DNA from 3 places in the Peribacillus sedimenti genome. Region 3 is predicted to be linked to each of the others. Evidence: riboswitches for the same ligand, from Rfam matches in the RefSeq annotation. Region 3 holds a riboswitch; each other region holds the start of a gene.
The links. A riboswitch is a leader RNA that binds a small molecule or an ion and turns the genes downstream of it on or off. The one in region 3 is predicted to bind cyclic di-GMP.
Positions count from the first base shown of each region.

Region 1 (10,384 bases), 150 kb from region 3:
GAAACGATCCGTAAAGGCCCTATCCTCTTTTTCCAATTATCATGGCGTCCAAATAGCACTTGATATCATCGGCGATATACGAATTTTTGGCATTTCAGGCAGGGTTCAGCAGCTGTTTATCAATATTATAAAAAACGCCATTGAAGCTTCCAAGATTCCTGGAACGGTACAGGTAAAGGTTTTTGCCGAAGACGGAACAGCCATGGTAAGGGTATCCGATAATGGGGAAGGCATGGACAAACAGCAGATCCAGAACCTGGGTTTCCCTTTTTATTCAACCAAGGAAAAAGGGACTGGACTCGGCTTAATGGTAAGCCTGCATATCCTTAAAGAAATGGGCGCAACCTTTAAAGTTACCAGTGAAAAAGGCAAAGGGACACAGTTCTTATTAATGTTTCCGCAAGCATAAATGGCGCTTTTTGTGATCATTATGAAAATGAACAACCTTCCAAAAACAGGAATATTATCGGATTTTGTAGAATAGATAACTCTTAAGTAATATATTGGGGGTATCATAAAGATGTTTTTCAAAAAGACATGCCATTTCTGCAAGAAGAAATTCCGTAAGACTACATTGTATTTTGGGACGTCCAAAATTCATGTATGCGATTTGTGCAAACCTTATGCCGAGAGACGCGCATTCAAAAGGCTATAAAGAGTGTTGTGAGAAGATCATTCGATGAACAAAATCCTTTTTCTTCAAAATAAAGATAAACCACTCATACTCCAGCAAATCAATTCATCTTTAGAAACAAAAAATAGATTACTGAAGCTTATAATCACTAATCCAGATAAAAAAACCAGTATAACCGTCAGCAGGGAAAAACGATTTCGGTATGAGGAGCAGATTATGATGCTGGAGAAAATCAAAGACATGGTGATTTCTTGCAATAGCCGGGACCAGCTGAAAAAGATTAATTCCATGATTGAGTATTATAATTCTTTAAGTCAATAAGTGCTGGATGGTCTGTCCGGCGCTGTTTTTTACTTTCAGCCTTTTCTACAACATATAAGCTAAAAATAATTTGCAATAGATTTACCGGAAAATCAAAAAAATCAATTATGACAGCTTCAGCAGGTTTGGGATGTATTAATTTCAGAGACTTGTGTGAAATTATGCTCGAATTCAGCCACTTTATGCCCGAAATATCAAATTTTACTCGATATATGGACTTTAATGGGCGAAATTCAAAATCTATACGCGATATGGATTTTTACCATTGAAATCAGATCTTTTATCTAAAATTTCAACTTGTACCTGGAGAGGAGTAGGAAGAACCCCATTAAAATTTGTAACGGATTCTGCTGAGTCAGAAAAAGGACAATTCACACACTATTTGGGGAAGCAATTCGCATAGCCAGCAGCTGCTCTTTTTTTGTTGTGACATCAATATTTCCACGTTTATCACATACATATACATTACCCAATTGATATGCTTTTCTTCGATGATCGGATCGTCCCAGATTTTGCACGCATCACCAGGGAATAGATCGTTCGGACGCCCTCTAAAACATTACTGACATAATGTATAGAACCTTAAAGAAAAAAAGAAGAGCTGCTTAAACAGGCGTTAAGCAACTCTTCCATTCAGTTTAATAATGCTGACTGACTTTTTGATTATCTATGAACCTCGGCTTTGTATATTCAATTAGTTTTAGCTGGTGCTGACTATTTTGATGCGAGTGGAAGGATAATTGTAAAACTAGTACCCTTATTCTCTTTACTTTTGACCTTAATCTCTCCGCCCATGGCTTTAACAATACTATATACGACCATGGTGCCAAGTCCTGTGCCTTTGTCTTTCGTTGTGTAAAAAGGTGTTCCCAGCCTCTTCAGTTGCTCTTCGCTCATCCCTGTTCCGCTGTCTGTGACACTTAATGATGCATGAGAACCCGCTTTTGTTATAGCGACACTAAGCTCTCCCCCTTCTGGCATTGCTTCAATCCCATTCTTGATCACATTAATCAAGCATTGATGAAGCTTGGCGGCCTCTCCGGAAATATACACTTTTTCCTTAAAGGATACATCAATATGTACATTATTCATATTTGCATATGGGCTTACAACCGTTAAAACATAATCCAATTCTTCAGTCAAATCCAATACCTTTACGTTTTCAAGCGACGGCTTGGCAAAGGTCAGATAATCCGTAATAATATGTTCTGCACGTTCCAGCTCATCCAATGAAATCGTGAGATACAGCATCTTATCCTCATCAGTATGATTACGCTCCTTTAACAGCTGCAGAAATCCCTTAATTACAGTTAGAGGGTTGCGCACTTCATGAGAGATGCTCGCAGCTATCTCACTGACTGTCTTCAATTTTTCAAGTTCCCTCATTTCTTTCGCCAATTCCCTAAAATTATTCGTATAACGGCTGATGATAAATACAGAAATAACAATTGCAATAATGACTACAAAAGATCCTATGGTTATAAAATTCCGGCCAATTTGATTCGCAGAAACCGCCAAATCTTTTTTTCCAATAACCGATATGTATTTCCAGTTTTGATTTGCCGAAGTGGTCACATGTAAAACAGATTTTTCGCCGTCTACGTTTGCCTCAAATATGCCGTCTTGCCCGATTGCTCCCAATTCGGGAATGTTCAATTTAGAAATTGGTTCAAAATTTAGTTCGGGCTTTTTAGGATGAGCAATAATCGTGCCATCTCTTTGCGTTAAAATCACATACCCTGTACCGCCTATTTTCACATCATGCATCAGGCTTGTCAGACCGTCGAGACTGACATCCAGCCCCATTACCCCGATTCTTTTGCCATCACGTTCAATGGTGACAACATTACTGACTATTTTATGGGGTATTCCAGATGAAACATAAGCACCTGTCATCAATACTTCGCCTGGATCCTTCAAGGCCTTAACATACCAGGGCCGCTTTCTTGGATCATATCCTGGGAGAGTGGGCCCTTCAGGGTATTGGACATACCTGCCATCCTCCGTGCCCATATACACATACATTGCATCAGGATGTTTTTTTCCAAAGTGAGAGAAAACTTCATAAATTTCCTTTTCCAACGCACCATTTTTGCTTGGCTGCATCTGGACGAATGTCCCTTTCTTTTTCATATCCTTATATGTCGTTATGCTGCTGTCCGCCTTCAGCACTCGCCGGTCAGTCGCCTGCATATTTAAATCTTCCTCTAATCCCTTAAAATACAGCGAGATTGCGTTATCTACCTTTTCGATTTCTCTTAGACTAGAATTCACATACTCCTGTTCAGTCATTTCCCGGACCTTTCCATTGGCAAGAATCGTAATAATGGAAAGGGGAATTAATAAAAGAAGGAGCGAAAACAATATCAGCTTCTTCTTTACTGAAAACCATTTAACTTCCATGACAAACTCCTTTTATCGCTAAACTGAAACATAATAATAATGTCAATTTCCAGGTATATTCTCCAATCTTAATATATTTTTTTGACTGATTAAAACCCTGTATTTGTTTTATTTTTTTATGAAGTCTACTACATTTCAGTGTTTCTTCTTATGTATGGTAATTGGCTGAACAAACGTAATCCTCTACTACACTTACCACAGGCTAATCTCTGTCATTCAGAAAGAGACAGAACAATAGGTCGATATCATGAAAGATGTATTTGAAAATGCACAATAGGGTGTAGAAATATCAGTTGAACTTCAAATAATTCGCTAGAATCCTAGACAGCACCCGAACCATCAGTCCGCAAATTGTTGAATTACCGACGGTGCAACAAATATCCGTCACCGTTCAGGAATTTGCATAGTATTATTACCTTATTGAGGAGGGAGTTAATTACACATGTTAATAACTGCAAGAATAAAAACGTAGCTGAATTATTTTAAAAGCCTACATAACGGGCTAATAAATAATACATTTTTATTACATTCCAGAAACACAAGCCCTCCACTTTGATAAAAATCTGCCTTTTTTGACCCGTTTTTTCGCATCATAGATACAACATAGTACCTACAAACCAGAAGATAAATCCACCCATTTAGCTACTTTTGGCACTATCACCCGAATTTTGTAATCTAATTGTAATATCCCTGTGAAATTGTCGTAAAATGTTTGTTATATAGTAGGTTTATCAGCCACACCAGGAGGGTAAAACACTATGTTAAAGAAAATTGTCGCAATAGTCACTCTTGCCATAGCAATCATAATAGTATCACCAACCTTAGGTGAGGCAGCAACACCAGCAAAAACAACCATTAAATATGTAAATGTCGTAAACGACACTTTAAATATGCGCACCACTGCTTCAGCAAACGCTAAGATCATCACTGAGCTAAAGCCTGGAACTCAGGTATCTGTACATAATGAAGCGAACGGATGGGCTAAGGTAACAGCTTCCGAGAAACAAGGCTATGTAAATGCAAGATATCTTTCCGCAACTAAGCCTATTGCAGCCACTGCAGCATCATCATACCGTGCAGTAGCAATCAACGTGGCAAAAAGCAATCTAGGGGTCAAATATAGATGGGGCGGAATTACTCCAAGCGGATTTGACTGTTCTGGACTTGTGAAGTATTCCTTTGACAAGGCAGGCAAAACTTTACCGAGGACAGCTGCACAAATGTACAGCACAGGTGCACGCGTTTCATCTCCTCTTCCTGGGGACCTGCTATTCTTTGCACCAAACAAGGCGTCTAGACCAACACATGTTTCCATCTATCTTGGAAATGGTCAGATGATTCACTCTGCTTCATCTAAAGGAGTTTCCTACTCCTCTACAAGCAATTCATACTGGAAACCCAAGTTTATTGGAGCAAAGCGCATATAATATCTCAACCACCAATCTGTTGATTGGTGGTTTTTAATGCATTTACGCATAAGGGCTACAGAATCTGGTGCGCCATCGCTGCCTTAAGAGACAATGAATTTTCCAACTTCCGAAAGATACGAATGGGTGCTGACATGTACCTGGACGGCAGTGGATCTACTACATATACAGCCGAGTCCCCTACCGAACACTTTTTATATTAAATAGACCATCCGACTGGAAGGAACGAAAGGGTAGCAAACTCAATATTGCTGGTTTCTGCCCCCTCTGAGTGCTGTTTCTGCCATACATTCAACCACAAGGGATTTAATAAAATTTCTTGTAAAAGTGGAAAGGTGTTAAAAGAGGAAGACATATTCAATAACGGAGTGACGTAAACGCGAAGTCCTCTCAGGATGGTAAGCTACTTGGTATAGCTATGTAGTTGTCTAGGTATTTCTTCACAGGAGAAGATATAGGGATGATTGATCCGGTGGCCCAATTACTTCTCCTATTCAACTATATCCACCCAAATATTCTGCAACTGTGAGGTGGATATATTTCTATTATTTATTTATATCATTCCTTGACCTTTTTTATATTCCTTGGATGCCACTTCCACGCACTCTCTATAATTTGTTCCAGTTTTATTTCTGTTTCCCAGCCTAATTCTTTACGTATCTTATCTGAGGCAGCTACAAGTCTGGCAGGATCAATTGTAATCCGTGCCAAAAACTGAGATTTTATCTCTTTGCCCCAGTAAATGCTGATGAATAATAAGAATTAAATGAGTCTCAGGATCATGATATACCTGGACCGGCAAGCCGAATCGGAGCAAAAGCGCAACATCTCATTCCTTTATCCCTGATTATTCGAATCGATAACACTACGGTATTCGCTGTATAATAACTTATAATTTTTAGGTTTTCATATACGAAATTTTTTCTCTTCCATTGGCATGTTGAACCCTATCTATCTACCCAGCTAAAGATCTTAGGGATACCATTGAATCAAAAAAAGAAAAAGCCACTCACCAAATCTCCCCTGTATTGAGAGCTTTGGTGATCGACGCGCACTGTCACCGTTTAATACATATCTTTTCTACTCGATGCTCTGCTTTAAAAGGGAAGCTTTTTTCTGCTACTATTCCAGATTTTTATATAGTGGTGTCCTTCCTCGGTCCTGAATACCTTAATACCTAGCATCCTAAAAGGTGTCCAGATTTCCTTCATTAATAACAAAGGCATGTAATCCTTTTCATCCTCTTTGCGGCAGCCCGACTATCATAGTTATCGATTCGGTAACATTAGATTCGTGGCTTTGCGTCCTTATCTTTCAATAAGTTTGCATTTCTCCAAAATTATTGCATGTTCTTACAATTATTATAGAAATAACTTCCAGAGTTTTTCCATGATAACTTTTCCAATAATTATTACAATTTTCGACTTACACCTATCAACGAAGAGATAGATTGTTATTATCCATATTTCCATTAAAAAATGAACTAGCTTTGTCACTAGTCCTTAACATTGAGTTCAACTTTTATTAGTTTTAGTTATGGTGTAACCAACAACAGACAACGGCATACTTTTCAAATCTGACAATCCTCATCAATTAAGGTCAGATCTTTTGCCTTAGGATGCATTGTTAATAGTGTTAAATCCTCTAATGACACCGCAGCAGCACATACATGCAAATCTTCATACCTCATTTCGCCAACACTTATATCGGTTACCATTTTACTACCGTTTTTTATAGTAACAGTTAAGCTCTTTGCTGACTAAATCCTTTGATATCCTTACATAGCTATTTTCATAAACTGAAATAGCATCGCTGCTTCTTAGCTGGTTGGTAATGTCAGTATTAGATCGACACAACAGCAACAAAATTTCATACCCCTATCCCACTGTACAAAAAATATGATACAATAGACTTACTCAAATGGTAAATTTTTCTCAAAGCAAAAACATCCCCTCGATCAAAGGGGATGTTTTTCTTATGATGCGAATATTTCATGTGTTGAATAAGCTTTAGTTAATTTAACGTTACTTAAGCCTGGCTAATGCAATTCTCAAATAAAAACTGTTCTTGTTAAGCAGCCTTTGGCTCGACTTGGTAGCCTGCTTTTCTCTTTCCGACTCTTCGTTTTACATTACCTACTATATAACTGCCAAATGGCAAAGCATGAATAATTTTAATAATAACTATTGATACCGCCAGGGTAATAAAGAAAAGACCGATGACCCTTGTGCTTGTATGTTCAAAATATGGGGCGACATAGGGAGCCAAAAACCGTTGAACCTGCCAGTGCACAAGATAAATTCCAAAAGAATAGTTGCTTATCAGATTAATGACTTTAAGGTTCGGTACAAGCTGGCCCCATGCAAAAACAGCAACGATGATGGCAAGTACTAGAGGAAACAGGTCATGCCTGTAAGATGCCACCCTAAAGTTTCCAGATTGATAAGACATGAAGAAGTAAAATATGGCGATAGCGACTCCCACTAACGAAAGCCATTTATACTTCCAGATTTTTTTGGCGAAAGATTGATAATGCTTCCCTATTATATAGGCTATTGCAAAATAACCGATCCAGGCTGTAAACGGAATTTTTAAGTGATTTCTATTTTCCTGTACAAATGGAAGATTTCCATTAAGTATTGTTAAATGGGCGACCATAATCATCAAACTAGCTGGAAGCAGCCAGTTGGTCGGGATTTTGTACTTGGTAATCACATAATGGAGCAAATAAAATTGAAAAATGATTAAAATAAAATATCCTTCATAATTTCCCATGACTAAATTGAGAAATATTCTTTCACCAAGATCGGTGCCAGGAGTAAAGTGTTTCGTAACAAATGCATCGATAATCGCAAAGGCCGCATAGGGCGCGAAAATCCACTTAAATCGTTTGGACCAGAACTTTTCCGGCAGACGATCAGGATATCGGTTTGCAAGGATGATTTCTGAAAGGACTATAAAGGTAGGAGTCGCATAACACAAAGCTGTCCGCAGCATATTATAATGTTCAATCTCTGGATAGCCTACTGCTCTGCCTGTTTGTGTTGTACTATGCAGGAAAACAATACTCAAACAGGCAATGGTACGCAGTAAATTCCACTCTTTTATCATCTCAGATACCTCTCTACGTTTTTTCAACATATAATTTTCCTTTTCCTTACTAAGGTAACATGAAGAAAATGTTGAAACAACAGGCATATGGTACCATATCGTTATATCTATATCTTTTTATTAACCTTTTATAAATATGAATGAAAACAATTATAAAAATTAAAAGGTATATTGATATAAGAACACACAGAGAGAGGACCTAAATCTTTAAATGAGGATATAAAGCTGGTAAAGTTCTTGCTTAACTTTCTTCATAAGTCACATTTTTAATGCGTTTAGCTATATTGTAAGATTTAATCTGTTAATTTAGCTTAGGAGGGGGTTGAAGCGGTTGACAGAGGAATTGTAATAATACCATTATTGAATGTTTTATGCAGTGGGAATGTTTGTAACTTCAGGCTACTTTGAACCAAATCTATCAAACTTTAAGATAACTAAAATTAAGAAGAAATAAAAAGGACATGCGCTCCGTACATACCGGATTCATGTCCAATAAACGCCGCCTAACGAAATCACTAAATTCACACGGTAGGTTACTTACCTATAGTGTTTTCAAGCATTCTCGGTAAATTATCTATCGTTCTATAAATAGAAAAAAGCACTCATTATGATGAACGAAAGAACGGATTGGCTTGTTGGAATCCAGCTTTAGTTCGAGAAGAGGACTTCCAATTGCTTTATCGAACCGTGAAGGTGAATATTTGAGTTCCACCAAGCTTTGTCCCTGTAGTCCCTTTCAGATTCCCACTGATGTCCACGCGGTATTTATGCTTGGACCTAATATGGACATCATTCACATTCAGCAGGATTGTATTATTCTTCAATACAGTAATCGTCATATTTTTTGTAACATCCACTTTCCCGCTCGTAACATCATAAACCTTGACGTATCCTTTTATGTTTTTCTGTGTAGCGGACGACAGCAGCTTACTCAATACAAATTCAACATAATTGTCTTTTCGGTCGCCGGATTGTGCATCTATATAATACTTTTCAACTCCAGTCGCCCCATTTTGGATCATCGTTTTAGCTCCATAGCTTGGGACGGTTTTTTCTACTCTATAAATCCTTAATGCATTCACAACTGCGGTGTCATATTTAAAACCAGAACGCTCCAATATCACACCATTCACTGCGACTGCGTATTTTCTATTATTGATGAATGCAGGTGTAACCTGGCTTATCGTTAATCTTCTGCCATCTGGAGAAAGTGTGACTTTCCCTGTCTTCCGTAGTTCCGTACCTGTTACGATGACTCCTTCAAAATCCTCCAATTTATAGGACTTAGCCAGCTGTAATTCTACTGATGAATTAGAAAGGACACGCGCTACTTTAACAACTGGGTTTAATCCAGAGATTTTTTTAGTAAGATATTCTATCTTTCCATTTAATACTTTATTCACGGCTTTTGTAAGTACTTGACGGTTTTTAGGCCCGTATACTTTTTCAATGGCCAAATATGCCTGATTCTTCTTATATTTAGCTAAGCCAAGGGTGCCACCCAGCGCTTTTACATTTTTAGACTGGGACGCTGTATCGATCTCCTTATAGAAGCTGGAAATTGACCTTAGTGCTGTCACATACTTCTCGGATCTTTGAAGATATATTTTATAGCTATCGAGGATAGCCTGGTATGCTGTAGCATCTTTCCCACCGTAAAGTGTTACGTCTTTGGTCGCCGCTTCATAGGCAGCTTCCCCTTTTTTGATAAGTGCTATCATGTTTGAGGCAGGGACTGTCTTGCCCGTATTCCCTATCTTGTTAAGCTCTGCAAAGGGTGCGTACATTGCTTTCTTGGCGTTTTCTACTGTTGTTTTTAGATTAGTAGCTGCTGCTGACTGGATTGGTGCAACAGCCGCAATAGTCGAGAACCCAATTGCTGATACTGTTGCAAGTTTAATAGCCTTCTTTTTCATCATTTTCTCATATCTCCTTATTGTTTGATAACGTTCGAGAAAAACTGTGAATAAAAACCAATCTTTTACAATAAGAAGATTATAATAAAATTTTTAGAAAAACAAGATAAAAAAATTAAATATTAAAAGTATGCAAAATAGTCTAAAAACATACGGTTTATTTAGCTATTTATCGACAATATTTCATTTTTTTCGAGTTACTATTTTCCATTGTGTGTATAAGTAACAAAATGGGAGAATCGCGATATCATTGTTTAAATTGGTAGGTACCTCATCTTCATATGTCACTGAACTGGCATAAAATTAAAAGAAAAAAGAACCTTTGCTTCGAAAGGCTCCAATTACCATTTCCAACGATATGGTTATACGTTTTTTATTTTTTAATCCTTCTTAGTTAGGCTATTAACCTTTATTTTTGTCCTGAAAACTACCCTATATAATCTATGCCCTTTTTAATTTTTAGTCATGCAATAGGTCAAGGATTTTATTTAGTATTTATCGTACATATTTGTTGCTAATAAAACCGATAAATGATTTATTGTTCACATTATACTTAACCTTATACCACTCAT
Region 1 is NZ_CP143547.1:4,742,320-4,752,703, forward strand. Features, by position in the region: gene V1500_RS23265 (ATP-binding protein) at 1-409, shown strand, start outside; gene V1500_RS23270 (hypothetical protein) at 680-955, shown strand; gene V1500_RS23275 (ATP-binding protein) at 1,670-3,358, opposite strand; gene V1500_RS23280 (C40 family peptidase) at 4,117-4,785, shown strand; partial or broken gene V1500_RS23285 (hypothetical protein) at 5,344-5,569, opposite strand; cyclic di-GMP riboswitch class I at 6,032-6,123, opposite strand; gene V1500_RS23290 (acyltransferase family protein) at 6,856-7,926, opposite strand; gene V1500_RS23295 (hypothetical protein) at 8,574-9,815, opposite strand; gene V1500_RS23300 (SH3 domain-containing protein) at 10,308-10,384, opposite strand, start outside.
Region 1: it holds a riboswitch for cyclic di-GMP, as region 3 does, so the genes downstream of both, V1500_RS23285 (hypothetical protein) here and V1500_RS22565 (anti-repressor SinI family protein) in region 3, are expected to answer to the same signal.

Region 2 (10,384 bases), 1.2 Mb from region 3:
TGTCCAGCATGCTTTGTAAGCCGGACCACGAAGCGGAATGTTTCCAGGTAGACATTTGTTTCCGCCTGTGCCGAAGACCGAAGCTTCTGAGCAATTGGCAATAAAATGAAGAAGGGACCGATGGATACAATCACGCTGAACACGTGAATATAAAGGATAATCCGATACCATACATCCATAGGTTAATGCTACTTGCGCACCGGGCTAAATTCATGCACCCAGACCTTCATTGTTGGGAGCCACGGCATTCCAGGATGGTAAGACAGGATTGTTTCCTTATACTCTTCCACTGATTGGAAGCCCTCCTGACGGGCATGCTCATCATTTAGCTCACCCAAGGTTTGGGAATACACACGGTCTACCTTGAATATTTTATCCTCTAATAAGAGGATTTCTCCTGCATCTGCGTATCTGCCATTTCTGCGTGTTGCTGTTTTTCTCCCTTCCAATACCTTTTCGACATCTTCAGGCTTCGTAATAAGACGGTCGATTGTACATGTTTTGGGCGGAAGTGTGTTTTGTATATCTTTCATCGTGAGGAACACTCCTTTTTACTATGTTTATGTTATAGAAAAGCTAGAAACTGAAACTGAACTATTCCTTTTTCCTAAATCCTTGCTTCAATACATGGTATACAACAGATGGTGCGAAAAGCACAGCTGCCGGCTTCACTAGGTTCATTACTGTAATAAATCTTCTGTAAACATTTTGATTCTGTGACGAAAGAAGGAATATCTGTTTTGTGTACCACTGCTGGATTCCTAGTCCCGGTGGCTTTTTTCCTTTAACGAAAGGATAACGGAAATCTTCCGAAATCACCATATTCCAAACCGGCTTGATAATTTTAGCAGCTTTTTTCTGGAAAATCCTTTCTGTATCATCTGAAAAAAAACCAGGTTGCTTTTCCAGCTGCCTTTTCAGCGCAAGTGCCTGAAGTGTGGCAATAGTCATACCCTGACCGAATACCGGGTCAATTCTGCAGACTGTATCACCGGCCAATAAAAGGCCTTTCGGCAAGTTCTTCGTTTTATCAAAGCGTCTCCAAATAATATGCGGGACACGATAAATAGTAGCAGGAGATAATGCCTTGCCTATTTTTAACTCTTTAAAAATATCAGGCCTCGGCAGTTTTGCCGACAATTCCTGAAAAGCATGCTCGCTTGCCAGGACCTCTTTATCCTTGATTTCATTGCCATACCCCATCAAGGTTACTTTGTATCGGTCATTTTCGACCTTCGAAATCGTTCCGCCGATCTTGTCGTGAGGCGGACTTGGATATATGAGTTTAATTGTCCAATCTCGTTTTTCCTTGGGGAGCTCGTAATCCTTGCTTATGTAACTGAGTCCTATTCGTACCTTTTCCTCGGGAATAGTATATCCATACTGTCCCAGCCATCTGTTCGAAAAGCTGCTTACTCCACTGGCATCAACGACTATATCTCCTGTTATGTCTGTTATCGAAGAATCCGGTCCTTTAATGGTTACCCCGTAAATCCGATTTTCTTCCTGGCTGTAAAGAAAATCCTTAACTGTGTGATTGTAAAGATAGGATATGTTTTTAATTTGTTTCGTTAGCTGCTCAATCTGCCATTCCAAATGCGGGCGTGTCTGAAGAGTCGAGGTGAATTCTCCTCCAAAGCGGAGCTTCCACACTCCATGATGAAACCATGCCAAATCTTTCGTGGAATCAATTTTTACTGCCCCGCCAAACACAAATCTATCATTAATACCGGGAAAAAGAGATTCCAGTCCGTATTCACCTGCATGAAGCAGGGCGTGTAAATGCTCTCCCTGCGGAGCACCTTTTCTAGCAACAGGTCCCCCAGGTTCCTGATCTTTCTCTAAAATAATTACTTCTTTAAAAAAATCCGACAGCACGCGGGCAAATAACTTTCCGGCGATGCCGCCGCCTACGATAATTGCTTTTTCTCTCTGTTCCATAAAAAGTGAACCTCAGTTTCTAAACTATTTCTACACCCCATTATAGTTCATACAGACGGCTTTGTGGTTTTTTTCAGAATTACGCCAATTTAAACACGAAAGAATATTGCGGGTAAAAATACTCTGGGACGGAAGGGTTATTATTTGAAATATTTGGGATTGATAGTATAATAGACATACACAAATGCTAGCGCTTACATAATATTTATCTATTAAACTATGGGAGTGTGATTTTTGGATGGCTGGAAACCGTGCAGTAGTTTATGTTGAACCAGGAAAAGTAGACGTTAGGGACATTAGTTATCCAGACCTGATTCTTCGAGATGGACCGGGTGTAAACCCGCTAAACGTAGGAAGAAAATGTAATCATGGAGTCATCTTAAAGGTTGTTACTACTAATATCTGCGGAAGTGACCAGCACATGGTACGGGGGCGTACAACCGCTCCGAGCGGATTGGTTTTAGGCCATGAGATCACGGGAGAAGTTATTGAAGTGGGAAGTGATGTCGAATTCATCAAAAAGGGTGATTTGGTATCCGTTCCATTCAATATTGCTTGCGGACGCTGCCGCAGCTGTAAGGAGCAGAACACCCATGTATGTGAGAATGTAAATCCGGATCGTGCCGGCTCTGCTTATGGATATGTTGACATGGGCGGCTGGGTCGGAGGACAATCCGAATATGTAATGGTACCATATGCTGATTTCCAGCTTCTGAAATTCCCGGATAAAGACAAAGCCATGGAAAAAATCCTGGATTTGACCATGCTGTCTGATATATTCCCGACAGGCTTCCATGGAGCTGTGAGTGCCGGCGTAAAACCTGGCTCTACGGTTTATATTGCCGGTGCTGGACCTGTAGGATTGGCTGCTGCCCACTCTGCCCAGCTTTTGGGAGCCGCTACAGTTATTGTCGGTGACCTGATTGAAGAGCGTTTGCAGCAGGCAAGAAGTTTTGGATGCGAGACGGTAAACTTAAAGGATCATCCAAATCTAGGGGAACAAATTGACCAGATTTTAGGTGCTCCTGAAGTGGATTGTGCAGTCGACTGTGTTGGTTTTGAAGCACACGGCCATGGAAAGAATGCTGGCGAATCTCCTGCTACTGTATTGAATTCCATCATGGATGTTACAAGAGCGGGCGGCCGCCTTGGAATTCCTGGATTGTATGTAACTGGCGATCCTGGTGCTGTGGATGACGATGCAAAGCATGGTACATTGAAAATCCGCCTTGGACTAGGCTGGGCAAAGGCTCATACATTTGTTACCGGCCAGACACCAGTCATGAGATATCACCGCTATTTAATGTCTGCGATTCTAAGTGGCAGGGCGCAAATCGCCAAAGCGGTTAATGCTACATTAATCTCTCTTGATGACGCTCCGAGCGGCTATGCTGAGTTTGACAACGGTGCATCCAAGAAATTTGTAATCGACCCGCACAACCTGGTAAGAAGCTAATAGTTTAAATAGAAGAATAGTGATGAGGAGCTGCCTGGGGGCAGCTTCTTTTTGTTGAGGAGACATCGCATTAAAGAATTTGAAACCCGCCAACCTTTAGCAACCGTCATAACACGCAGAGTGCACCCTCAAACTAGAATAAATGGACCTTCCATCCATAAAAAAACAGTAAATACATTCATTTGTACTTACTGTTCCTGCCTATATTATACGGTTTTTACATATTCCTGAATCATTTCGGCTGTCACGAACTTTCGTTTTTCAGTGATGCGCAATTCAGGCAAACGGTTCATTTTATCCGTAACGGCGTTAATTTTGTCCGTAGTGAAGGGAAGCCCCTTCTGGCAAAGGGAAACAGCTTCTTCTATATAGCGTTCACGTTCCTGGTCGAGGGCTTGAAATTGATTATAAATTTTGTTCTGGTTAGCAGCATGCTGTGCCAGGTCTTTATGTACACTCATGTATTGTCACTCCTAATATTTCAAAAAATGGATATGTACCATCATACCAATATATTGTAGCCGCGTTAAGTACATAAAATATTTCTACAAAACTTGAGCTGTCTTCAGCCCCTTATCAACCTGCATTCATGGGGAGAAATTTGAATGAAACCCTCAATGCTTGGCTGGCGCATAGCTCCCCCCTCTGTCCACTCTGCAAATTTGACTTTGACCGTCATTTCAGGACGCACCCAATAATAATCGCCATGCCTTTCTGGCTTTTTGGCAAAAGGGTGCTCCCTAATAACCATTGGTTTTAAAAGCTCAGCCAGTTCCCTCCATTCCTGGTCCGTCATCTTTCCAGTCCCTGTGTGCCCTACATATTGCAGCTTTCCTTTTTCATCATAAAGCCCCAGTAAAATGGCGCTCACTATATTATGGCGTAATGTAAAACCGCCAATCACAGCAATGATGTCCCGGTAATTTTTAACCTTAACCCAATAGTCCTTCTTTTTCCCGATAACATAAGGTGAATCGTTCCGTTTCATAACGATGCCCTCCATGCCCTGTTCTTTAATCGCATGAAACAGTGCGCCTGCCTCACAGACAGAAGGTACAAGCTGAATATGGTCATTCGGAGTAATGATTTCTGAAAGAATATTATTACGTTCCCTAAAAGGCCGAGTGTTCAGCCAATTGCCATTAAGATAAAGGACATCGAATATCATGTAGACAATCGGCACACTTTCTGCCACAAGCTTCACCCGATCAAGCCTCCTGATTCCATCCCTTTTCATTACTTCATGAAAGGCAGGTTTTCCATTCTCGCCTAATGAGATGACTTCTCCATCCAATATCACTGACGATTGTTTGCAATAGCTCTGAACATTCGTTATCTCGGGATAATGCATGGTTCGCTCGTTTTTCTTTCGGTTGAAAAGACGGACACGCTCATCGTCAGAGTAAGTTAGCACTCTTACCCCGTCCCACTTTATTTGTGCAACCCAGCCCTCACCTCCGGGTATGGTGACACTGCTTTCCGGCTCCATTGGGAAAATTGGTTCCAAATCGAAGACCTCCAATGCTTTCGTATTGGCAAATACGCCAAATTTTACATAGTTTTGGCATAATCTATCGAAAATATTGATAAGAGGAGGGTAAAAAACAGTATGGAAAAAATTAATGTTGAAGGAAGACCGATTGAAATATTCAAACCTGGCGAAGTTATATGGCCTGAAGCTGGACTGAGTAAGCTAGATTACATAAATTATTTGTTGGACATCTCTCCCTATCTAATTCCTCATACAAAAGACAGATTACTTATGATCTGGCTTTACCCGCATGGAATAAACGGGAAGAAAATTGAAAAACGTTCCCTGCCCGCGAGTGCTCCGGAGTGGGTAAACTGTGCGATGTATAAAGAAAAACAAAGAATTCTGCTTAATGACCCAGCAACCTTAGTTTGGGCCGCCAACTATGGAGCTTTAGAGTTCCACGTCCCATTTGACCGATATACGAAAGAAAATTTCCCGCTCGAGCTGGTTTTTGACCTTGATCCATCGGAGAATAATAGCTTTGACCTCGTTCTTGAGGTAGCTCTTGCACTGAAAGCACTATTAGATTCACTCAACCTGATATCCATACCCCGGACTTCCGGATCGACAGGCATGCAAATTTTCGTACCGATTTCTGCTGATTACACATTTGAGGAAACGCGACAGATTAACACATTCATTGCCGAATATTTTCAGGAAAAAATGCCGGGAAAATTGACGTTGGAACGTGTGGTAGAAAAAAGGGGAAATAAGCTGTATTTCGATTATTTACAGCTTTGGAAAGGCCGGACGATGCCGGCTGTTTACTCCGTAAGAGCAAAGCCTAAAGCAACAATTGCTGCACCGGTGACATGGGGAGAGGTGGAAGAGGGCTTCAGGCCAACGGATTTTACCATTCTCAATATAAAACGCAGAATCCAAGAGAAGGGAAATTTGTTTGCCCCTGTCACAACTGAGAAGCGTGAACAGAGCTTGGAGGATATTTTGTCATTCATCAATAAAAATCAAGCATGAGTGGCTTGTTTCAGACACACTGTATGAAGCAGCTTTCTTTGTTGTGGAAATGATTTAAAAATGTAGAAAGTAAAGAGTTTATCCATTGACTTAATAATAATTATTAATATAGAATGATTTTACATTTAATAGGTATAATTAACCAACAAACTATCCGATAAAGGCAAACTCATCGAAAGATGGGGACGCAAAGCCATGGGTCTGTCGTTCAAATGTGTATTTTGGACTATGATTGCCAGGCTGCCGAATAGCCCAAAATCCGGCTATTCCACTTACTGGAAATAGCTTTTTTTTTGCGTTCAGTCGGACCAAAAGGGGAAGGAGAAGAATTTATTATTTATAAAGCATCACGATTATAATTTTACATAAGGGATGAGAAAAATGAAGATGACAATTGGGAAAAAATTGATGGGCGGATTTTTAATTATCGCCATTATTCTTGGGTTAATCAGCTTTGTTGCATACTATAATCTACAAAAAGTGGATGATACCTATTCAGACCTTGTAAATCGCCGGGCGGTCATCTTAACAGATACAAAGGATTTGCAGATTGCAGCTTCCAGGGAGATAGCAGCTTTAAACGGCGTGATGCTGCGTCAACAGGCAGCCTCCGGTATCTTATCTGATGCTGTTAGAGAGGTCAATCAAAAAGTAAATGTCATCGATGAGATGGTTCAGCCGCAGGCGGTCAAGGATCAGCTTAAAGAGCTTGAAGAATTAAATAAACAATTTAAAACTGCTTCTGATCAAGTGATTATCTTGATGGGTTCAGATCAACACAAAGCTACCATTGTTGCAACGGAGAAGGCAATTCCATTGGCCCAAAACATCAGGAATATAGCAGATGGCATCGAACATGACTTAAGGAAGAACATGGAAGAAGGAAGCGGTGCAGCTTCCAATAGGTCAGACGCCGCTCGGAACACTGTTCTGATTTTAAGCATTGCTGCGTTCTTCCTGGCTGTCCTGATTGGTTATGTGATAACAAGAATGATAAACAGGCCAATTCTGTCGCTGGAACAGGCGGCAAAAAAGATTTCTGAAGGCGACCTGACCCAGCAGAATATCAAGGTTAAAAGCAAAGATGAAATTGCGAACCTGGCTCATTCCTTTAATCAAATGAATGAAAATCTTCGTGCTTTAATTGGCCAGGTAGGGGCGAATGCGGATCAGGTTTCAGTGACATCTGAGGAATTGTCGGCAAGTTCCGAACAGACGAGCAAAGCAACGGAGCTAATATCAGCTGCCATTCAGGAGGTTGCGGTTGGCTCGAACAAACAGGTCGAAAATGCCAGAGAACTGCATCACACTGTAAGTGGAATATCCAGTGGAATGAACAAGGCTTCTTCCTCTATGCAGGCAGTTGCCGCTTTGACCGCGGCTGCCAATGACAAGGCAATTATGGGACATGGAGTGGTCTCGCAAACAGTGGAACAGATTAATCTTATCCATCAATCGGTGAGCTCGACTTCAGAGGTTGTAAATGCGGTAGGAAAAAAATCTGAAGAAATCGGCCAGATTGTCGACTTCATCACACAGATTGCCGAACAGACAAACTTATTAGCATTAAATGCAGCGATCGAAGCAGCACGTGCTGGTGATCATGGCAAGGGATTTGCAGTAGTAGCGGATGAAGTGCGGAAATTAGCCGAGCAGTCCAGCAAAGCTGCAGGTAACATTCGAAATCTGATCCAGGAGGTACAAACAGAGGCAGCCAAAGCAGTTCAATCCATGACGAATGGAAATGAAGTGGTGAACGGAGGCATACAGCTGGTTCATGAAACGGGCACGGCCTTTAATGATATTTTAGCATCGATTGAACAGGTGACGGTAGAAGCACAGGAAGTGTCTTCCATTGTTGAAGAAGTGAACAAGCAGTCCCTCGGAATGGTAGAAATGATGGAGGGCATAGCGCAAATAGCAGAACAATCTGCAGGGAATACCCAAAATGTCGCAGCTTCTGCGGAAGAACAAACTGCATCCATGGAGGAAGTGTCTTCATCTGCTGAGACATTGAGCCAAATGGCTCAGGATCTTCAACAGCTGGTAAATAAGTTTAAGGTGTAATACCGTCCGCAAACAAAAGATAAGATTTGTCTGTGGTTGTTCAATGATTAGGTGGGGTCATATATGAAGGAAACGGTTGAATTAATTAAGGGATTTTTTGAGGATATAGCACCTGAGCAAATGCTGTCTTTGGCGCTCGGGGGAAGAGAACTTAACTCTGAACAGCTTACATTGATCCAGGCCATCAAAAGAGAAAGCGAATTTCCTGACCCAATCATTAATGTTTTGCTTCAGTATTCGTTAGTGATCAGCAATGGCCAATTGAATGGCCAACATATTGAACAAATTGCTGCACAATGGCAACAACATAACGTCCAGTTGGTGGAACAGGCAATGTGTTGATAGATAAGGATACTAAAAGTCTCCTGCTGCGCCGCTATGGCCTCGGCAGCTATGAACGAATCCAGCTGAGAAAAGAGATGGAATGACAGAGACTCTTCTTGTTTGCCCGACCCTGCCATCTTTGAGCAACACGTATAATGGAAGCGCGGAATTCCCTTCCGAAACACTCGGAACATATTCGAAAGGTTCCGAACTGTTCGGAACCAGGCTGCGAGCTGAAAACAATAAAAACACACTTCGATGGAGTGTGTTTTTTTATTGTTTTGCTTTATGTTCGAAGTACAGGAAAAGATTCGTGATTAATTTTGAGACGATTCCCACGGCCACATAGCCTAAAAACAGATGAAAGTAATTCGCGCCTCTGTTCAATTCAAACAGGTCCAAGGATATAAGCAATGGTTTCAATACAAAAGAAAACAGTGCGCTCAATATCAGCATGAATAGATAATAATTCTTCTTATTATTCAGTGCCCATTGGTATAGAAGCATATAAGAAACAGGCACAAGCGATACGTCCAATGCGAAACTGATCGGCAGTACAGGCAGAAGTTTATATGGATAATACCATAAGGCCCTTGTACCTCCATATGTATCTATGTACGTAAACCACACGTGTACATTGAAACCAAAGAACCCTAGAAGCAGGGCCTTTCTCTTATCCATAAAAATGTACAGGACGATCAAAGGAATAATCAAAAATGCAAGATTGATCCAAAATTGCCATGTTCCAAAATCTGAATACTGACTCCAATAATCTGACCAAGAATCGGATACTTTCAATTGTAAGTTTTCAATATCGTTAAGTTCAGTTCGCTGAGTGTGTTCCATATATGCTCCCCTCTTGAGTAGTATAGAGGTTATATTTCCCAAACGACTTCCCCTTATACATGTGAGGAGCTTAATCAATAAACCATATAAAATGCTGACTCTTTTAAAAAATATCCCCTGTAGGAAGTCCTGCCAGCCCTGTAAATTGATTTCAGGCATTAATTATAGGCGATGAAGAGATATCCATGAATAATTGTAATACCTTTAAAAATGAAGAGGGTCAGAGGGAAGGAAAGTCTTTAAAGCTTAAGGAACAATTGAACCTCTGAATAAATCGACAAGGAGGTTTGGGAAAATAAAAAAACTCCCTGCAAGCAGGGAGTCCTCTTTGTTTGATATTAGGGAAGCATGTCTTGATAGGATGTCATCAGTTCCCCGTAATGCATGCTGCAGGCGATGAGGAACAAGGCGAGTGCGATGTAGAGAATCGCCCATATGATCCTCGTTTTGTTGGTTGCTTTGTAATAGTTCTCTTCTTTTTCCAGTTGAGATTCTTCTTCATGGATCTTCTTCTCGAAATCGCCTCTTTCCTTAATTCCGTAGTCATCATAGATATGAATACCTGCAAAAAGCAAACGGCTAAGCACTTCCCTTTTGGTTTCTAGCAGCTCATGCTCGTACCGTTTTTTATCTCCGATGAAAGGAAAATGCCATGCTTGGGAATTTGCTAGTTTTTGTGACGTTTGCCTCAATTCCCATTGCCACAGATTATGAATCCTGATACGTTCTTCCTCCGTAGATGCTGCATACATATCATATTGCTGGATTGCGAAGCGATATTGTTCAAGGGCGATTAGTCTTTTGTTTTGCCGCACCTTTTTCCTCAATTCCTTCCACCATGTGGATATACCAAACAACAAAAATATGAACAGCACCGGGTTGGGATTTAGAAACATATATATGATCATCCCAATGATTCCCGCTAACCAGATCTTTGTTGATATGACCCCGACAATCCTGCCGCCGTCCATGGGATGGATAGGGGCCAGGTTAAATAGGTTTAGGAAAGATCCCAGAGTAATTACCAGTAACCAAAATGGGTCATTCGTAACCGAAAAAAGCGGAAGGGCAGGGAGGAAAGCGACCGTACCAAGGAGAGGTCCCCCATACGCAAGGTAAGCCTCATCCTTTGCGTTTTTAGGTTCTTCTTTTAGTGCTATCAATGCTCCGACGAATGGCAAGAAAATTGCCTTTGAAGTTTTGATGTTTTTTCGTTTGGCGGCCAACAAATGGCCGGTCTC
Region 2 is NZ_CP143547.1:648,214-658,597, forward strand. Features, by position in the region: gene V1500_RS03335 (hypothetical protein) at 1-179, opposite strand, end outside; gene V1500_RS03340 (ASCH domain-containing protein) at 189-533, opposite strand; gene V1500_RS03345 (NAD(P)/FAD-dependent oxidoreductase) at 595-1,941, opposite strand; gene fdhA (formaldehyde dehydrogenase, glutathione-independent) at 2,180-3,397, shown strand; gene V1500_RS03355 (DUF2533 family protein) at 3,604-3,858, opposite strand; gene ligD (non-homologous end-joining DNA ligase) at 3,963-4,904, opposite strand; gene ligD (non-homologous end-joining DNA ligase) at 5,007-5,906, shown strand; cyclic di-GMP riboswitch class I at 6,059-6,154, shown strand; gene V1500_RS03370 (methyl-accepting chemotaxis protein) at 6,288-7,973, shown strand; gene V1500_RS03375 (DnaD domain protein) at 8,037-8,315, shown strand; gene V1500_RS03380 (CBO0543 family protein) at 8,571-9,143, opposite strand; gene V1500_RS03385 (site-2 protease family protein) at 9,482-10,384, opposite strand, start outside.
Region 2: it holds a riboswitch for cyclic di-GMP, as region 3 does, so the genes downstream of both, V1500_RS03370 (methyl-accepting chemotaxis protein) here and V1500_RS22565 (anti-repressor SinI family protein) in region 3, are expected to answer to the same signal.

Region 3 (10,384 bases):
TACCATCCATATCCATCCCAGCGGACTACTGTGATGGCAAGGAATGGGATGGTGGCGACATCCCAGCCGCTGGCTGCGCAGGCTGGCCTGGATATCTTGAAGAAGGGCGGAAACGCGATTGATGCAGCGATCGCGACTGCTGCTGCTTTGACAGTGGTGGAGCCGACCTCTAACGGAATTGGTTCGGATGCGTTCGCGCTAGTATGGGTGAAGGATGAGCTGTATGGATTGAATGCAAGCGGGCCTTCTCCGAAATCCATTTCAATCGATGCGCTGAAAGAGAGAGGGATTGAAACGATGCCGGTACACGGGCTGATTCCGGTAACAGTGCCCGGAGCGCCATCTGCATGGGCTGAGCTTTCACGCAGATTCGGGAAATTATCGCTTAAGGAAGTCTTACAGCCTGCAATAGAATATGCAGAAAAAGGCTATCCTTTATCACCGATTCTCGGGAAGTACTGGGATTTTGCTTACCGCAGGTACAAACAAATTCTGACAGATGATGAGTTCCAGCATTGGTTTGAGACCTTCGCTCCGGATGGACGTGCGCCTAGAGTTGGCGAAATTTGGCGTTCAGTGGGCCATGCCAGTACATTGCGTTCGATTGCAGAAACAAACGCAGAAAGCTTCTACCGCGGAGAGATTGCCGACAAAATCGACGAATTCTCGAAAAAGTATAACGGTTTTATTTCCAAGGAGGACCTTGCTGCATATAAGGCAGAATGGGTAAACCCTATCAAGGTGAACTACCGGGGCTATGATGTATGGGAGATTCCACCAAACGGGCAGGGGCTTGTCGCACTCTTGGGACTTAATATCGCAAAGGGCTTTGAATTTGGCGATAAGGATACGGTTGACACATACCATAAGCAAATCGAAGCGATGAAGCTTGCTTTTACGGATGGAAAGGCATTTATTACCGATCCGGCAGATATGAAGGTGACAGTGGAAGAGCTGCTGTCTGAACAGTACGGAGAGTCCCGCCGCAGCGAAATTGGAGACATGGCATTGGATCCGTCTCCGTACCAGCCGCCAAGGGGCGGAACTGTCTACCTGGCAGCAGCCGACGCAGAAGGAAACATGGTTTCCTTTATCCAGAGTAACTACATGGGCTTCGGTTCCGGAATTGTCGTGCCGGGTACCGGGATTTCACTTCAGAACAGGGGCCATGATTTCTCATTAAACCCTGAGCACCCGAATGCGTTAAAACCGGGCAAAAAGACATATCATACGATTATCCCTGGTTTCCTGACAAAGGACGGGAAGGCTGTTGGGCCGTTTGGCGTCATGGGTGGTTATATGCAGCCGCAGGGACATTTGCAGGTTGTGATGAATACTGTCGATTTCCACCTCAATCCGCAGGCTTCGCTTGATGCGCCAAGATGGCAATGGATCAGCGGGAAAAAAGTGCAGGTGGAGCCGCACTTCCCTAACCATATTGCCCAGGCCTTGAGCCGTAAAGGGCATCAAATCGAAGTGGCTCTTGATACCGGCGGTTTTGGACGCGGGCAGATCATCTGGCGTGACCCGGAATCAGGTGTATTGTTGGGCGGAACAGAGCCGCGTACTGACGGAAGCATTGCTGCCTGGTAAAATGTATACGGGCAGAGAGCGTTTAAACCCTCTTCCTAACCAGGCAAAGAAAGGTTGATACAATTGAAGCAGGCAGACATTTTTATGGGGTTTTTCCGGGCGGGGATGCTGGGGTATGGGGGCGGTCCATCCTCCATTCCGCTTATCAAGAAAGAGGTTGTCGAAACATACAAATGGATGGACTCGGATGAGTTCGGTGATGTATTGGCTCTGGCAAATGCATTGCCAGGACCGATTGCGACAAAGCTTGCGGGTTATATTGGTTACCGGGTCGGCGGATTTTGGGGATTGCTTAACGGGCTTATTGCCACCATGGTCCCAACCATCATCCTGATGATTATTTTGATGACCGCATTGAATTCTTATAAGGACGAACCGTGGGTGAAAGGGATGGCGTCAGCTGTCGTGCCGGTTGTGGCCGTGATGCTCCTTACTATGACCTGGGAGTTCTTTAAGAAATCGGGAGAGTCGAGCCTGGGTTGGGTATGGACCCTTGTTTACATCATTGCAGGATTGGTGCTCATGCAGCTATTGCATGTACATCCCGCTATTATCATATTTGTTCTTTTGATTGGAGCACTTGTAAAAAGGAATTCTCCTAAGAGAGATCGGAAGGGGAGTTCAAACGCATGATTTATTGGCAGATTTTCTGGGCATTTTTTGTACCTGGCATATTGGGCTATGGCGGCGGACCGGCTTCCATTCCATTGATCGAAAATGAAGTGGTCGACCGATACGGCTGGCTGACAACGAAAGAATTCAGTGAAGTGCTTGCCCTTGGTAATACGCTGCCTGGACCGATTGCGACAAAAATGGCAGGATACATCGGTTATGAACAGGGAGGCATACTGGGAGCTTTCATGGGGATTCTCGCCACGGTCGGACCTTCCCTCATTTTGCTTTTAGGCTTGCTGGGTCTGTTAATGAAATATAAGGAATCGCCTCAGGTCAAGCGGATGACGGTTGTAGTCAGGCCGGTCATTGCTGTGCTTTTAGGCATCATGACTTATGATTTCTTCTTCTCGGCATATGAAAGCGTAGGCTGGCTGCAGACTCTGGCAATCGGAATCATCAGTTTTATATTGATGGAAAAAGTAAAGGTGCATCCTGCTTACGTGATTGCAGGTGCGCTTGTATATGGAGGCATATTCCTCGGTTAATTCAAATCTCCGATAGTTTTATCGGAGGTTTTTTCTGTCTGACTGAATAAGTGGTTTATTAGATCTTTCTTCAGGGTAAAAGAATGTGAAAAATGATCTATATTTCGAAAAAAAGGATGTAATTTCCCCCTCCTATACTCCTATGCCATTCCGACAAATTAAACCAACGTCTTCGCCTATTCACGACAAAATAACCCCGTTTGCAAAGCTCTTCACATGTAATACAATTCTCCCAAGGGAGATGACGGGATTGAAAGAGTTCGATAATTTGCCTAAAAACGTGAAGAAGACATTAAGGTATATTAGCCAGGATGTTCGCTCCTTAGAAAAATTGGCCGAGGTTCAATTTTTAGTGAATAAACAGATTAATAAGCGAAGAGAGGAATTATATCTGTTAAAAAGTCAAAATAAGGAGTGGTTGTAAGGTCTTTCTTATCTGAATTTTCTACTTAAGAGAACTCGGAAAAGAATTCACCTCTGCCGCAAGATATAATATGCATTCCAAGCATTTTAATTCGATATAACTAAGCCTATAAAAATTAGGGGTGTTTGTATGCTGCAAAAAAACTGTTACAACTGCAATAAGCCATCTTTTGGAAGTTCCGAATTCGGAACCTGGATCTGTCCAACATGCGGACATGACCTGACAAACCAAAAATTTCACCAAGTTGGTCTTGTAGGACGTTTTCAACAAAGGAAGGACACAAGGAAAGCCATTAAGCTGGGAAGAAGGAACCCTATTCGCGTATAGTGCCGGTGATAAAAAAATGTAATAAAATGGGTCAAAGTTTATTTATATTCCTTACATAAATCGGCAACTATTTCATGATGATTTTTATATAATGGCCAGGTGAGCTTTTGCTTACACTGTATACCAGGTGAAATTCCAATCAATCGGAAGGAACCGATCAGATTAAATTGGGGATGTTTTCATTCATACTTTAGGGAGGGTTTAATTTGACTGCTAGGTTGGCTATGGAGGCGGAATTTGACCAAGAATGGATCGAACTCGTAAAGCAAGCAAAAGAAATTGGGTTGATGTTGGATGAAGTTCGAGAATTTATTTATTCCAACCAAAAAACTGATGAAAATCAAAAATCACCAAGAGAAACATTAGGAATGATTTGATTACAGTCTAATAGATTATTCTCTTAGTCGAAATCAATAAAAAAACAAAAGAATGAGAATGAGAGAGTAAAGTGTAGAAAAACGATGATTTTTTTATTTTTAAGGAGATTTTAAACCTTTTTAGTCTCTTGAAAGTAATGGGAAATTATACTAAACTCGAATTAAAAGTTCTTTAATAAGAACATTGTTCATTAAATAAAATATTTATACTTAATTTGATGGTAGTACGTATAACAAATGAGGTTGAACTGGCCGGGCTATGTCAGAGGATGATGTACATCCTGTTTGGCTTTCCCGGAATATAAATATACTTTCAGACCGGTTTGTGCAATAACTAGGAAGCCCGTTCATTGATGAACCCAGACAATGCCTTGTCAAATGACAAATGGATGATTGTAATTGGAGAGGGGCTCGTGCGGCTCGTTTGTTCTTAAAATAGAACAGAGTTGTCTTTTATGAACACAAAAAGGAGGAAGCGCAATTAGGAGGATGCGGGGATGTTGGGGACACGAATAAGAGAGCTCAGAAAGGAAAAAAATTTAACTTTGTCACATTTGGCCAGAAAAACTGGGATATCAAAATCTTATTTAAGCCAAATGGAGAGAAATATACAAACTAACCCATCCGTTGAAGTTGTTTTAAAAATAGCCAAAGTGCTCGAAGTCCCCATTCAAGATCTTGTTGTGTTGCCAGCAAAGGGTATAAAGCAGGAGACCGAACCCAAGAAGGTTATTAAAGATTGGAACGATTTGATATGCAGTGGATTAAAAGCTGGCATTATTGATGAAAAGTTTCTTGAGGAAATTATAAAAGCAAATCAGAAGGAAGATAAGCGTAAAAAATAACGGTCTTTAGCAGAATCTGATGCAACAGGTCATTCCACATTTAGTACATTCATAGGGTTTTTGTTCTTAAATTTGTGAATTGTTAAACATAGAGAGCAGGAACGGTTATGAACATAATGCTCTATCGTTTCTTTGTTCTGTTTTTAAAAGATTCTGTTTCGATATTACTTTTAAAAATAGTATAAAAGAAAGAATAATCTCTATAATATCGACAATAACCTGACTATTTATGGGTATTTCCTTCGGTATTTTTTTGTTTTTGTAGAAATATGGGCCATGTTGTAAATAAAATACAGAAAACTTTTATAATTCTACGACACCAATCTCCAAAGTAAATACTTGTTCTTCGTTATAATTTCCTTATAGTTCGAAAATTTTGGATTATTTTTACAGAAAAGGGCAAACCTATTGAAAATTAGGGACGCAAAGTCACGGGTCTAAGGTAGGTATATACTATGACGGCTGGACTGCCTGAAATACAATGGGTATTTTAGGAGGGTGAATGGTGTTCGTTAGAATTTGTGAACAACTAGATTTGGATCGGGAATGGGTGCAGTTAATTATTGAAGCGAAGGACGCTGGATTAAAGATTGAGGAAATCAGGGACTTTTTAATCAAGTCGCGCGGTCAGGAGATTCTATGAAAAACTGGATAATGTTTATGAACAAGCCCTTCAAAAGCAGTCCTGTATCCTATCTGCTTTGAAGGGTTTCTTTTTGTAATTGTGGTTAATAATGGAAGTTCCTGTATACTAAAGGAAGAGCATCTGAACGATTTTTCTAATATATATTAATCCAATTGAACCTAGCGTTATTATAATCTGGAATTTGTAGGGTTGCTATCCATACATCAAATATTGTACAGAGGGCCAACAGCGGAGAGAATCACAACAAAAGGGAGCACAGATAACCCAGTGCTCCCAAGTTTTTATTCTAATCCTTTTTCAATCTCCATCTGTTAAACTCAATGAATTCACGGAACTGTTCTTTTGAAACGCCGGAATTCATCGCCTCCTGAATAATCTTAAGCCATTCGGCATCGACGTTTTCGGTATTGACTTCATCATATAGCAAGGCATCCAGAGGAACTTTCAATACAGCTGCTATCTTTTCTAAAAACTGGATGCTGGGATTGGTTTGTAAATTGCGCTCCAGTGAACTCACATAAGACTTAGCAACCCCCGCCTTTTCGGCCAGCTCGGAGATGGATATTTTTCTTTCTTCCCTGATTCGTTTAACTCGGTCCCCAATCGTCATATTCTCACATCCCATATGTGGTTTCTCTAATTTTTTAATATTATGTGCAGGCTCTGTTAAATGATAGTATAATCCATTCTTATTTTAGCGGAAATGCCGCGAATTATCTATCTTTTATTTAAGTACATCAAGTTGTCTGCATTTTGCATACATGTTAGAATTAAGGGTGAATGTTTTGAAGTAAAGTCAGATTCTCTATATAAGGAGAATTTTTCATTATACAGAAATGCCCGGGCGAAAGTATGTTACCCGGTTAATAGAGTACTGAGCTGATCAGATTCTTTAATAAGAGGGGCGTTAAAATATGCTTAATATATTAAATAAAGTATTTGATCCAAACAAGAGGGAAGTCAAGCGGCTTGAAAAAAAGGCGGATCAAATAGAAGCGCTTGCTGCTGAGACGGAAAAGCTTTCGGACGAACAGCTAAGGGCAAAAACAGAAGAGTTCAAGCAGCGTTACCAAAACGGAGAAACGGTTGAAGACTTGCTTGTAGAAGCATTTGCGGTTGTCCGAGAGGGTGCAAAGCGCGCTCTTGGCATGTACCCGTTCTACGTACAGTTAATGGGTGGTGTTGCCCTGCACGATGGAAATATTTCTGAGATGAAGACCGGGGAAGGTAAAACATTGACTTCAACACTTCCGGTGTATTTAAATGCGCTTACCGGAAAAGGCGTTCATGTGGTAACGGTCAACGAATACCTGGCAAGCCGTGATGCCAAGGAGATGGGACAGCTCTTTGAATTCCTTGGACTGACAGTAGGATTGAATCTGAACTCCTTGACCAGCGAAGAAAAGCGTGAAGCATACAATGCGGATATCACATACAGCACAAATAATGAACTGGGCTTTGATTACCTACGTGATAATATGGTTCTTTATCAGGAACAGATGGTACAGCGTCCGCTTCACTATGCGGTAATCGATGAAGTCGACTCCATCCTGATCGATGAAGCCCGTACGCCATTGATCATTTCGGGCCAGGCTGAAAAATCGACCACACTGTATATCCAGGCAAATGCCTTTGTACGCACACTTCAAAAAGACCGTGATTATACGTATGATGAAAAAACAAAGAGCGTGCAGCTGACTGAGGAAGGTATCGAAAGAGCCGAGAAGGGCTTCCATATTGATAACCTTTTTGATATCAGCCATGTTTCCCTGAACCATCACATCAATCAGGCATTGAAGGCGCATGTGACGATGCACCGCGATGTCGATTATGTTGTTCAGGATGGAGAAATTGTAATCGTAGACCAGTTCACTGGCCGTTTGATGAAGGGCCGCCGCTACAGTGAGGGTCTGCACCAGGCGATCGAAGCGAAGGAAGGCCTGGAAATCCAGAACGAAAGCATGACTCTGGCAACAATCACATTCCAGAATTATTTCCGTATGTACGAAAAGCTTTCCGGTATGACAGGGACAGCGAAGACGGAAGAAGAAGAATTCCGCAATATTTATAATATGAATGTTGTTGTGATTCCGACTAACAAACCAGTAATCCGTGACGATAGAGCGGATTTGATTTATACAACCATGGACGGAAAATTCCGTGCAGTAGTAGAGGATATTGCCGAACGCAATGCCAAAGGCCAGCCTGTACTGGTAGGTACGGTGGCAATTGAAACTTCCGAACTTATTTCAGATTACCTGAAGAAGAAGGGCGTACGCCACGATGTCCTGAACGCGAAAAACCATGAGCGCGAAGCGGAAATCATTTTGAACGCAGGCCAACAGGGTGCCGTTACGATTGCGACCAACATGGCCGGGCGCGGTACGGATATCAAGCTTGGTGAAGGTGTGAAAGAGCTAGGTGGTCTAGCAGTTATCGGAACGGAACGCCATGAAAGCCGCCGTATCGATAATCAGCTTCGCGGACGTTCAGGCCGTCAGGGAGACCCGGGTGTCACCCAGTTCTATCTTTCTATGGAAGATGAGCTTATGCGCCGTTTCGGTTCTGACAATATGAAGAACATGATGGTGCGCCTTGGAATGGACGATACCCAACCGATCCAAAGCAAGATGGTGACGAGGGCAGTGGAATCCGCGCAAAAACGAGTGGAAGGCAATAACTTTGATGCGCGTAAACAGTTGCTTCAATATGACGATGTACTGCGCCAGCAGCGTGAAATCATTTACAAACAGCGCTTTGAAGTGCTGGCCAGTGAAAATCTTCGTGAAATTGTGGAAAGAATGATAACATCTTCTGTCAATCGTGCGGTTGAAGCATTCGTTCCGTCGTTTGAAGAAGAGGAGAACTACAATCTGACAGGCTTGGCTGACTATATCAACGGCAATCTCTTGAGCGAGGGCGAAGTGACAGAAGCTGACCTTAAAGGCAAGGATTCTCAGCAAATCGTTGATATGCTGCTGGCTAGAATTACTGAGCATTATAATGAGAAAGAACAGCAGCTTTCTGACGAACAAATGCGTGAATTTGAAAAGGTAATCGTTCTGCGTGCCGTTGACAGCAAGTGGATGGACCATATTGATGCGATGGACCAGCTGCGCCAGGGTATCCACTTGAGAGCCTATGGACAGATCAATCCGCTTCAGGAATACCAGCAGGAAGGATTCGCGATGTTTGAGGATATGATTGCCTCGATCGAGGACGAAGTGGCACGGTATATCATGAAGGCTGAAATCCAGAACAACCTGGAGCGCCAGGAGGTTGTTAAGGGCCAGGCTGTCAATCCTAAGGAAGAAGATGGACCTGTGAAAAGAAAGCCGACCCGTAAAGGTGTCTCTATTGGACGTAATGCACTTTGTCCATGCGGCAGCGGCAAGAAGTTCAAGAACTGCCACGGTCAGGTGGAATAATATACGATAAATGAACGATGGATAAGAGGTCCGGTAATGATGTTTACCGCCTCTTTTCATGTATTCGGCCATATATCAAGTAACACTTAGCGATTACAGTAATAACATGATGAATAGAAATTTTATGAGGTGAAGAATGATGGAATTAGCAGATATCAGAAATGAGCTTGAAAAAACAGCTAAACGTTTAGCGGACTTTAGGGGGTCTCTTTGACTTAGAAGAGAAGGAAGCGCGCATTGCCGAGCTCGAAAACGAAATGTCCGATCCAGACTTCTGGAATGACCAGCAAAAAGCACAGACAGTGATCAATGAAGCGAATGCTTTAAAGGACCAGGTTAATCAGTTGACTGAATTGAATGAGACTTTTGAAAATCTGGACTTAACTTATGAGCTGGTAAAGGAAGAAAGTGATGCCGAGCTTCAGGCTGAGCTGGAGGAAGAAATCACTGAGCTCGCGAAGAAAATGAATGATTTCGAATTGCAGCTTCTTTTAAGTGAAGAATATGATAAAAACAATGCCATCCTGGAACTTCATCCGGGAGCGGGTGGTACCGAATCCCAGGACTGGGGATCCATGCTGCTTCGTATGTATACCCGCTGGGGCGAGAAGCAGGGCTTCAAGGTGGAAACACTTGATTATCTTCCTGGTGATGAGGCAGGGATCAAGAGTGTTACACTTCTATTCAAAGGTCATAATGCCTACGGCTACTTGAAGGCCGAAAAAGGGGTACACCGTCTGGTCCGTATTTCTCCTTTCGACTCATCAGGCCGCCGTCATACTTCGTTCGTTTCTTGTGAAGTCATGCCGGAGTTTAATGATGAAATCGAAATCGATATCCGGACTGAGGACTTGAAAATTGATACGTACCGGGCGAGCGGCGCCGGCGGTCAGCATATCAATACGACTGACTCTGCGGTGCGGATCACCCACATTCCTACCGGAGTAGTGGTAACCTGCCAATCAGAACGTTCTCAGATCAAGAACCGTGCCCATGCGATGAACATGCTGAAGGCTAAGCTATATCAAAGAGAGATCGAGCAGCAACAGGCGGAACTGGATGAAATCCGCGGTGAGCAGAAGGAAATCGGCTGGGGAAGCCAGATCCGCTCCTATGTATTCCACCCATATTCCATGGTCAAGGACCACCGCACCGGCACAGAAACCGGGAATGTCCAGGCTGTAATGGATGGGGACATCAGCCAGTTTATCGACTCCTATTTGCGTTCAAGATTAAATTAATTATATGTATGGAAGAAACCCGAAACCGTGAGTGATGCTTATGGTTTTGGGTTTTTTAAGTTTAAGAAATTATGGATTGAAAACCTGGTTAGTGGCTGGCTTTGCTGGTCGTGATGAACTAGTGACGTCGGCAGGCTCACAGGAAGTGGGTCGCAATGTTGCCAGGCGTTACAGGACGTAAGGTAAGTCAGAGTTGTCCCAGGAGACGGCATGTTTAGCTCACCTTCTATATATGGCGTTATTAGCTGCCCTGCCACTTATGTAGTTTTAGCGGACCGCCAACACGTTGCGCATATAGCCGGCCAGCGCTCAGCTCTAACGCACAGGACGTGACGGTTTGTCG
Region 3 is NZ_CP143547.1:4,588,017-4,598,400, reverse strand. Features, by position in the region: gene V1500_RS22595 (gamma-glutamyltransferase family protein) at 1-1,593, shown strand, start outside; gene V1500_RS22590 (chromate transporter) at 1,657-2,226, shown strand; gene V1500_RS22585 (chromate transporter) at 2,223-2,753, shown strand; gene V1500_RS22580 (LytR family transcriptional regulator) at 3,004-3,177, shown strand; gene V1500_RS22575 (anti-repressor SinI family protein) at 3,711-3,881, shown strand; gene V1500_RS22570 (helix-turn-helix domain-containing protein) at 4,379-4,726, shown strand; cyclic di-GMP riboswitch class I at 5,115-5,201, shown strand; gene V1500_RS22565 (anti-repressor SinI family protein) at 5,229-5,369, shown strand; gene V1500_RS22560 (helix-turn-helix domain-containing protein) at 5,659-5,982, opposite strand; gene secA (preprotein translocase subunit SecA) at 6,287-8,800, shown strand; one part of gene prfB (peptide chain release factor 2) at 8,940-9,011, shown strand; one part of gene prfB (peptide chain release factor 2) at 9,013-10,041, shown strand.